2 regions of the Ruegeria sp. HKCCD6119 genome follow, and region 2 is predicted to be linked to the other one. Evidence: riboswitches for the same ligand, from Rfam matches in the RefSeq annotation. Region 2 holds a riboswitch; the other holds the start of a gene.
The links. Region 2 has a riboswitch for cobalamin ahead of GS611_RS06910 (DUF1636 domain-containing protein). Riboswitches for the same ligand answer to the same signal wherever they lie in the genome.
Positions count from the first base shown of each region.

Region 1: linked by a shared signal. The riboswitch ahead of GS611_RS19800 (hypothetical protein) and the one ahead of GS611_RS06910 (DUF1636 domain-containing protein) in region 2 are both predicted to bind cobalamin.

Region 1 is NZ_WVQV01000015.1:46,899-51,075, forward strand. Features, by position in the region: gene rsgA (ribosome small subunit-dependent GTPase A) at 78-1,154, shown strand; gene GS611_RS19795 (hypothetical protein) at 1,194-2,027, opposite strand; cobalamin riboswitch at 2,185-2,406, shown strand; gene GS611_RS19800 (hypothetical protein) at 2,497-2,904, shown strand; gene GS611_RS19805 (dual specificity protein phosphatase family protein) at 2,896-3,408, opposite strand; gene GS611_RS19810 (DNA polymerase III subunit gamma/tau) at 3,547-4,177, shown strand, end outside.
Region 2 is NZ_WVQV01000001.1:1,382,413-1,386,589, reverse strand. Features, by position in the region: gene cobN (cobaltochelatase subunit CobN) at 1-853, opposite strand, end outside; gene cobW (cobalamin biosynthesis protein CobW) at 857-1,912, opposite strand; gene GS611_RS06910 (DUF1636 domain-containing protein) at 1,914-2,285, opposite strand; cobalamin riboswitch at 2,377-2,584, opposite strand; gene GS611_RS06905 (SLC13 family permease) at 2,811-4,177, opposite strand, start outside.

The DNA of each region.
Region 1 (4,177 bases), on a different contig from region 2:
ATTGTAGCAAAGATCCTTCGGGCAGCACGGTTCTGACCTCACGGTATCGACTGACTGCCTGAATACATGACCCGGGGATGAGCGATCGCCATCCGTCGGGAGTGCTGTTTCTGACGACAGGCAAACCAATGTTTCTTGCACTTTCGGACCTGGGATGGTCCTCTCACTTTGCCGCGCAACACGCGGCTTATCCTTCCTGCACGCCTTTTCGCATCACTTCCGTTCATCGGGACCGCCTGATAGGGCTTAACCCTGACGGCGAAGTCCCGTTACTGACCCCCGATCAAACGACCGGCAGCTATGCTGTTGGCGATTGGGTTCTCGCCGATGACGACAAACGCGTGCGCCATTTGCTCGACCGGCGCAGCCTGCTGCACCGACGCGCCGCGGGTACAGGCGCCGCGACGCAACTGATCGCAGCCAATGTCGATGTGCTGTTCATCGTCAGCTCGTGCAATGCCGATTTCAAACTGCCCCGGCTGGAACGATATCTGGCGCTCGCGCATCAGGCCGGGTGTTACCCGGTCGTTGTTCTGACGAAGGCCGACAAATCGGCGGACCCCGACAGTTTCTCGGGGCAGGTGCAATCTCTGGATCCGTTCCTGACGGTTCTGGCGATCAACGCGCTGGACCCGGCAGAGGTTGAAAAGGTTCTGTCCTGGTGCCCCAAAAGCCAGACCGGAGCGCTGGTTGGATCGTCGGGCGTTGGCAAGACGACACTTGCCAATACCATGACCGATCAGGATCTCGCCACCTCGGACATTCGCGAGGATGACGCGCGGGGCCGGCACACGACGACCGCACGCGCATTGCACCGGATGCGCAACGGTGGCTGGTTGATCGATACACCCGGAATGCGCGCGTTGCGCCTGCTGGACGCTCGGGACGGGATCGACGACGTTTTCTCGGACCTTGCCGAGTTGAGCCGGGACTGCCGTTTTTCGGATTGCCAGCACAGCTCCGAGCCCGGATGTGCCGTGCAAAAGGCAATAAGCCACGGCACGCTTGATCCGGCTCGATTGGACCGGTGGCGCAAGCTTCGGCGCGAAGATCAGCGCAATTCTGAAACCGTCGCGCAGTCCCGGGCGCGGGACAAAGCGTTCGGCAAGATGGTCCGTGGCGTCATGAAGGAAAAGAAACTTCGCAACCGGTGATCGTTGGACGGTGCCCGGCCCGTCCTGCGCCGCGTCTGATCAAGCGATCAGTCGCGGCCAAACCGCTGCATTGCGCCGGGCAAATGCTCCGATATGACCAACCTCGGGCAACCCGAAATCGGCAGGGCTCAGCAGGTGGCGGTTGGCATCGGGGCCGTAAAGATCCGCAAGCCGCCAAACCGCTTCCGGCGGCACCATCTGGTCGTCCTTGAAGGTGTACAAATCCACGGGCGTTCCAGAATCCTTCCACTGCGCGGCAGGTAACTCATGCCCGATTTCAGGCACATAGTTCAAAGGCGCCGTACACCATTTGCGCCACTGCCAATAGACCGATGCCGGCAGATCCGAGCCGAACCCGATCGCCTTTCCGGGAAGGTAGCCAAGGGCTCGGGCCAAAAGCGGGGCATGACCATACCAGAACAATCCTGCCAAACCACGATAGGGCCATGGATGGTCGCTTAGGGTTACCAGCCCCGAACACACACAGATCATGCGATCAATCAGATCGATATCCGGCTGCACAGGCCCCAACATCGCGCCGATCGAATGGCCGATGGTCCAATGCTGCGAATCGGGAAACCGTCTGCGCATTTCTGCCCGTGCCGCGGGCATGTCGATCAAGGCCCAATCCGCCATGGTCGCACGCGAATCTTTCAGGCGGCCGGTCAAGGAATGCCCGTAATCGCGATAGTCATAGGTCAGGCAGGCCATACCCCGCTCGGCAGCAAGCCATCGTGCGAAATGACGGTAATAATCGCGCGGCACACCCGTTGCACTGTTCAGCACGACGACGATTTCGGGCGAAGACAGCGGGCTGTACAACCGGGCAGACAGTGTTTTCTGCCCGGACGGAAAGCGAAATTCTTCGGTCATTACCGTTTGCTCTGTGTCCAACATGATCTCTGGCTTTGCGCTTGGTAAATCCGGTTTCCGAACCTCAACGCCCTCGACACTATGCATGAACCAACACCGTATCCAGCATGACCAAGCGTCCGGTCAAAAGATCGGCTTGACTCGATGCGTGCTCAAACGCTAGCGGTTGTGTGATGGTTTCCGGCCTCCACAAGGGGTCGGGATGAAAAGGGAACACGGTGCGGTATTGTCTGGTCATGCAGGCAACAACCAAATCCGCGACTGCCCCCGCAACTGTAAGCGGTAAGCGATGCCGAAACACCACTGGCCCAAAGGCTGGGAAGGTCGGCAAAGCGATGACCCGCAAGTCAGGAGACCTGCCATCGGAAACGAAACCGAAACTCGGGCGGGGTGTCCGGGCAGGTCCTGACGGCATCACGCTGTCCCACCTGTCCCAAATATCCTGTCCACCAAGCGCGGAGGGCGCAGGATGATCTGGAAGACAAAGACACATGAATTCAGTGCAACAGTATGTCAGCGGACGGGCAAAACCTGTCCCGCTTTGGCGCGGCTGGCGCGCTCGATATCCGAAGCCATGGCCCAGGCGACCTCGGCCACAAGTGACGATTTCGAGATTGAGGGCAGCAGCGAGCTGTCACATTGCAGCGAAGGATGTCATGCAATTTTCCGCGCGCAATCAGACCGCATTCGTGTCTTTTGCGGGACGCAGCCCGAAACCGCGATTGAGCCGCTGAACGGCTATGCCGACCTGATCTTCGGAAACACGTTCAGCGCGATGCCATCCGGCGTCGTGAAAACCCCACCCTGCGCGATGATCGAAGTTTCCACGATCCGGCCTCGAAAACCTGCTTGCGCGCCCGCGCAGATTTCAATCTGAGTCCAGACTGACCTGTGCCTGGGCACGCCGAGAGGCCCAGGCCAGTTGCGCATCCGTTTCGACGGCGCAAGGGCGCACCGCCCGCAATCGTTGCAGCGCCGTGTCCGCGCCTTCGCCGCATTCGACCATCAGCCGCAGGACAATCATACCTGACCTGCCACAGCCCCCGCGGCAGTGTACCAATACGCGACCTCCGCCGGACAGCGCGTGCCGGGCCGCGGCGCTGACGGACGGCCACGCGTCATCAATCGCTTTTGTCGGCGCTCCGAAATCTTCGATCGGCAGGTGAACCCATCGGCTGGCGCGGCTTTGAATATCGCTTCCAAATTCCTGCGCCCCGTCCTGAAGCATTTCGACATCCGTCGTCATCGAAACAACAAGCCCCGGCTGCCAGGCTGCGATCATATCCAGATCGCTGGAGTAATCTCCGCCGCGTCCGGGCATCGAGGTCAGCGCCAGCGTTCCGCCACCGACTTGCAGGGCGTAGATCACCAACTGCGACATGAATCCTGTCCTCCCCAAAGAACTCTATACAAAAATGAGCCATTAAATCCGCTGATGCAGTTTAGTGCGAAAGCGACTCGTTTCTAAATCAAAAATCATCGCGCCACGCTGTGGACGCGGGCAACGGTGGCCACTACGCTGTGCCCAAGCACCGAATCCCAACGAGAAGACATGACAGACAGCTCCAGCCCCGCCTATCAGGTTCTCGCCCGCAAATATCGCCCGGAAACCTTTGCCGATCTGGTGGGTCAGGATGCCATGGTGCGCACCCTGAAAAACGCGTTCGCGGCCGACCGGATCGCGCAGGCCTTCATCATGACCGGCATTCGCGGCACCGGCAAAACCACGACAGCAAGGATCATCGCCAAGGGCATGAACTGCATCGGACCCGACGGAACCGGTGGCCCCACGACCGAACCCTGCGGTCAGTGTGAACATTGTGTCGCCATCATGGAAGGCCGCCATGTAGACGTGATGGAGATGGACGCCGCCAGCCGTACGGGCGTCAACGACATCCGCGAGATCATTGACAGTGTCCGCTATCGCGCCGCCAGCGCGCGTTACAAGATTTATATCATCGACGAGGTTCATATGCTCTCGACCAGTGCGTTCAACGCGCTGCTCAAGACGTTGGAAGAACCGCCCGCGCATGTGAAGTTCATCTTCGCAACCACTGAAATCCGCAAAGTCCCTGTCACTGTGCTGTCCCGCTGCCAGCGTTTCGACCTGCGCCGGATCGAACCCGAAGACATGATTGGCCTGCTGCGCA
Region 2 (4,177 bases):
CGCCTGCAGCGTCCAGAGGCGACGTTCCCGACGCGCCTTTTCCCGAAAACGAAGTGGCGTTGACAATGGCAGATGGGTTCAGCGCAACAACCTGTTCCCGCAACCATTCGGCGGCTACAGGCGCCTTGAGAGACGGGGCAAACAGGCCCACCGCCGCGTATCCACGGGCGCGCAGGCTGCGGATCAGGGCTGCGATCGGGGCGGTGTCTGCCGAGGTCAGGTAAGCGCGGTAAAAGGTGACGAGGATTCGTTTAGTCTTGCCTTCGAATGCGGTTTCCACCGGGATTACGCCGCGATCCGGACACCACACGCCACTTTCGGGCAAGGTCTTGGCGCCCATCACCGGACCGGCATAAAGCCCCGCCGCCAAAGCCATCTGCGCCAGCGCGGCCTGTGCCGCGACCTCGCCGCCGGTATCGCACAGATGCGCCAGACGCCGCAGGGTCGAGACCGGCAGGGTGGAATAGTCATCCAGCCGCGTGTCCTCGCGCCCGTCGGCGGGCAGCACCGCCAGTGCGATGCCCTTGGCCTGCGCCAGCGCCAGAACCTGCTGCAACCCATAAGCCCAGTAGGGCATCCCGCCGATCAGACGGATCAGAATGCCCTTGGCGCCTTGAAGCGTCTGTTCGACATAGGTATCGACCGACAGCGGGTGTTTCAGAGCCGTCAAATTCGCCAGCCGCAGGGTCGGCATTCGCCCTTCCGGTCCGCCACCACGATGCCAGCCCGCCGCGAAAGCGCCTAGGTCGCTGTCCGAAAAGGACAGCACCACCAGGTCCGCCGGGCTCTGGCCCAGATCGGTTGGGGTCTCGGTTTCCTCGAGCCCGTGGCTTTCGCGAAAGACGACGTGCATGGCTTACTCGGCGGCCTCACGCACACCCACGAGGATTTCGCGGATTTCCGCCTCTTTGATATCGTCATGCTCGGCGATGACGACCAGACGCGAACGGCGTTCTTCACCGGGTTCCCACGGGCGGTCATACTGGTGACGCACGCGGGCACCCACTGCCTGGACCAGCAGGCGCATGGGTTTGCCCTGAACGGCGGCATACCCTTTGACGCGCAGGATGTTCAGTTCATTGGCCAGGCGTTCGATATTGGCGACCAGTTGGGCCGGATCGGTCTGCTCGGGCAGCTCGACGATGATGCTTTCGAAATCGTCATGCTCGTGATCGTGATGGCCGTCGTGATGCGAGGGTCGGGCGTCCATGTCATCCTCGGCGGCGGCTTCCAGACCCAGCACAACGCGCACGTCCACGGCACCTTCGGCCACTTCGACGACGGGCAGGGGGCGCGGCGCCTCGGCGGCGATGATCTCGCGCGCTTTGGCCACGCCTTCTGGGCCGGCGAGGTCGGGCTTGGTCAGCAGGATGATGTCAGCGCAGGAGATCTGATCCTCGAACACCTCGGACAGGGGCGTTTCGTGGTCGATCGAGTCATCGGCCATGCGCTGCGCATCCACTGCTTCGACATTGGGCGCGAAGCGGCCTGCGGCCACGGCCTCGGCATCGGCCAGGGCGATCACGCCGTCGACGGTGATCTTCGAGCGGATGTCAGGCCAGTCGAATGCCTTGAGCAGCGGTTTCGGCAGGGCCAGACCGCTGGTTTCGATCAGGATGTGATCCGGGCGTGGCTCCAACGCCATCAGGGCCTCGATGGTGGGAATGAAATCATCTGCCACGGTGCAACAGATGCAGCCATTGGCCAGTTCCATGATGTTTTCCGCCGGGCAATCAGGAATGGCGCAGGATTTCAGGATGTCGCCATCGACGCCTACATCGCCGAACTCGTTGACCACGACAGCAAGGCGCTTGCCCTGTGGGTTCTGCATCAGGTGACGCACCAAAGTGGTCTTGCCCGAGCCCAGAAAGCCGGTGATCACTGTGACGGGGAGTTTTTCGAGGTTCGACATGTCAGGCTCCAATGGGGGGAATGCGCGAGGCACAGTTCTTGCGAAAATGTTCGGGGCGTTCGCGCCATTTCACCAAACCATCTTCGGTGGCCAGATACTTGGTCGCGCCGTCGACGATGACGTCGACATGATCTGTTTCGTTCAGGTTTTCATACACGAAGGTCCAGCGGCCCGGCCCGCGCAACACGATCGAACAGCCTTGATCACAGTTTGACAGGCATTCAACGGCTTTCAGGGTGACACCGTCGGGCAGGTCCGCCTGTTCCAGAGCCTTGTGTAACAAAGCGCCCGGGCGTTGCGTGTCATCTTCCACAGGCAGGCCGCGACGGCAGGTGGTACAGACCAGCAACTCGACTGGTGCGGTATCGGTCATGTCTCTCATCCCCCCAAATCCTCTTCGCGGGGGACGGGGTTTCATGCGGGCCACGAATGGTCATGGACCCGACACCGGAACACCCCGCCCGGTTTCAACTTCGGTTGTTGGCAGGTCTCCCGGCTTGCGGATGCCAGAGGCGGGCCTCTGTCGGATGTCCCGCCTTCCCGGCTTTCGGGCCAGTGGCATTGGGCATCCTCTCCGTTCACGGTCGCGGGGGCGGCTGCGTTTGGCGGCAAGACCGTTGACGCATTCCCTTTTCATCGGCTGTCACCGACACCAACGAAAGGGACATGCGGCACCGCTGGCCTGCTTGTCAAGCGAGTCGCGCGCAACAATGATGCAGAGGCATGGAAAGCGACCTGTGGGCGTCGATGGGCGGCATGGCGTGCCGGGCTCCAGCCCGAGATGGGCCGGGCGACGAACAGTATGTTAGCAAGGGGCGTAGACTATGGTGAACGGGTGCCTTGACTGAACGTGTCAAGATGATGGGAAAGACCACCGAACACCCCGGATCCTCTTGCGCTAATAGATGACGTTGATCATGAGCAGCGAGACGACCAGAAACAGCGCCGTCATTATTCCGCCGGAGCGGACGAAATCCATCACCTTGTATCCGGCCGGACCCATGATCAACGCGTTTACCTGATGGGTTGGGATGATGAAGCTGTTCGAGGTCGATATGGCGACCGTCAGGGCAAAGACGGCCGGGTTTCCACCCGCCGCCACCGCAATCGATACTGCCAGAGGCACCAGCAGGACCGTGGCCCCCACGTTGGACATGACCAAAGAAAAGGCCGTCGCCAGAATGGCGATGCCGGTTTGCAACGACCAGAGCGGCCAGCCGTCCAGAATTATCATGATCTGCTGGGCGATCCACGCGGCCGTGCCTGTGTTCTGCACGGCTTGTCCCAAAGGTATGAGGCAGGCGAGCAGGAATACGGTGTTCCATCCGACCGCGCGGTACGCCTCGTCCACGCTGAGCACACGGGTCAGCATCATGCCCACCGCGCCGGTAAGAAGACAGAGTGAAAGCCGGACGTCCGTGAACAGGATCAACGACAGCGAAATGGCGAAGAATGCCAGGGCCCAGCCGACTTTTTGCGGCCTCAGCTCGTCCTGAGGAAAGTCTGTCGTCACAACGACGAAATCCGGATCTCGTTTGATCCGCATCAGGTTGTCCCATCTGGTATGGGCCACAAGCATGTCGCCCGCCTGAAACTTTTCGAGCCCGATCTGAGTGGATTCGTGATCCTCGGTCTCGACATGGCTCAGCGTCTCTTCGCCGCGGTGAATGGCCAGCAGCGACATCCCGTAGGTCTTGCGAAACAAAAGCTCGCGGGGGCATTTGCCGATCAGCTTGCTGTCAGGCGTGATGACCACCTCGGCCACGCCTGCATTGGTTGGGGCGAACTCTTCGACGAAAATGTCCAAGTCCGGAAGAACGGTCAGCCCGTATTTCTCGGCGAACTTCTCGACCTCCCAACGGCGGCCGACGATGGCCAGCCGACACGGCGCTGCAATTTCCGCTGTCAAAACCTGAACCATCGAGGTTTTGCCGCGATAGAAGGTTGAAATGATGTACAGGTGGTTTTCGTGGTTGATGTCGGCCAGAATCTCGCCGACCAGGGGGCTGTCCTCGGGCACCACGACTTCGAACACATCAGCTTTGAGGCCATAGACCCTTTGCAGGTATTCCTGTGTCCCTTGTCCGGTACCCGTATTGTCAGGTCCTTCAGCCTCGGGCAAAACCCAGCGTCCCAACAGCAGAAAGTAACCAATTCCCGTCAGGATCAGAACCGCACCGATCGGCGTGACCGAGAACAGGCCGAAGGGCTCCATTTTTTGAGAGGCCGGCAGACTGTCATTTGCCGTCAGGATCAGATCGTTCA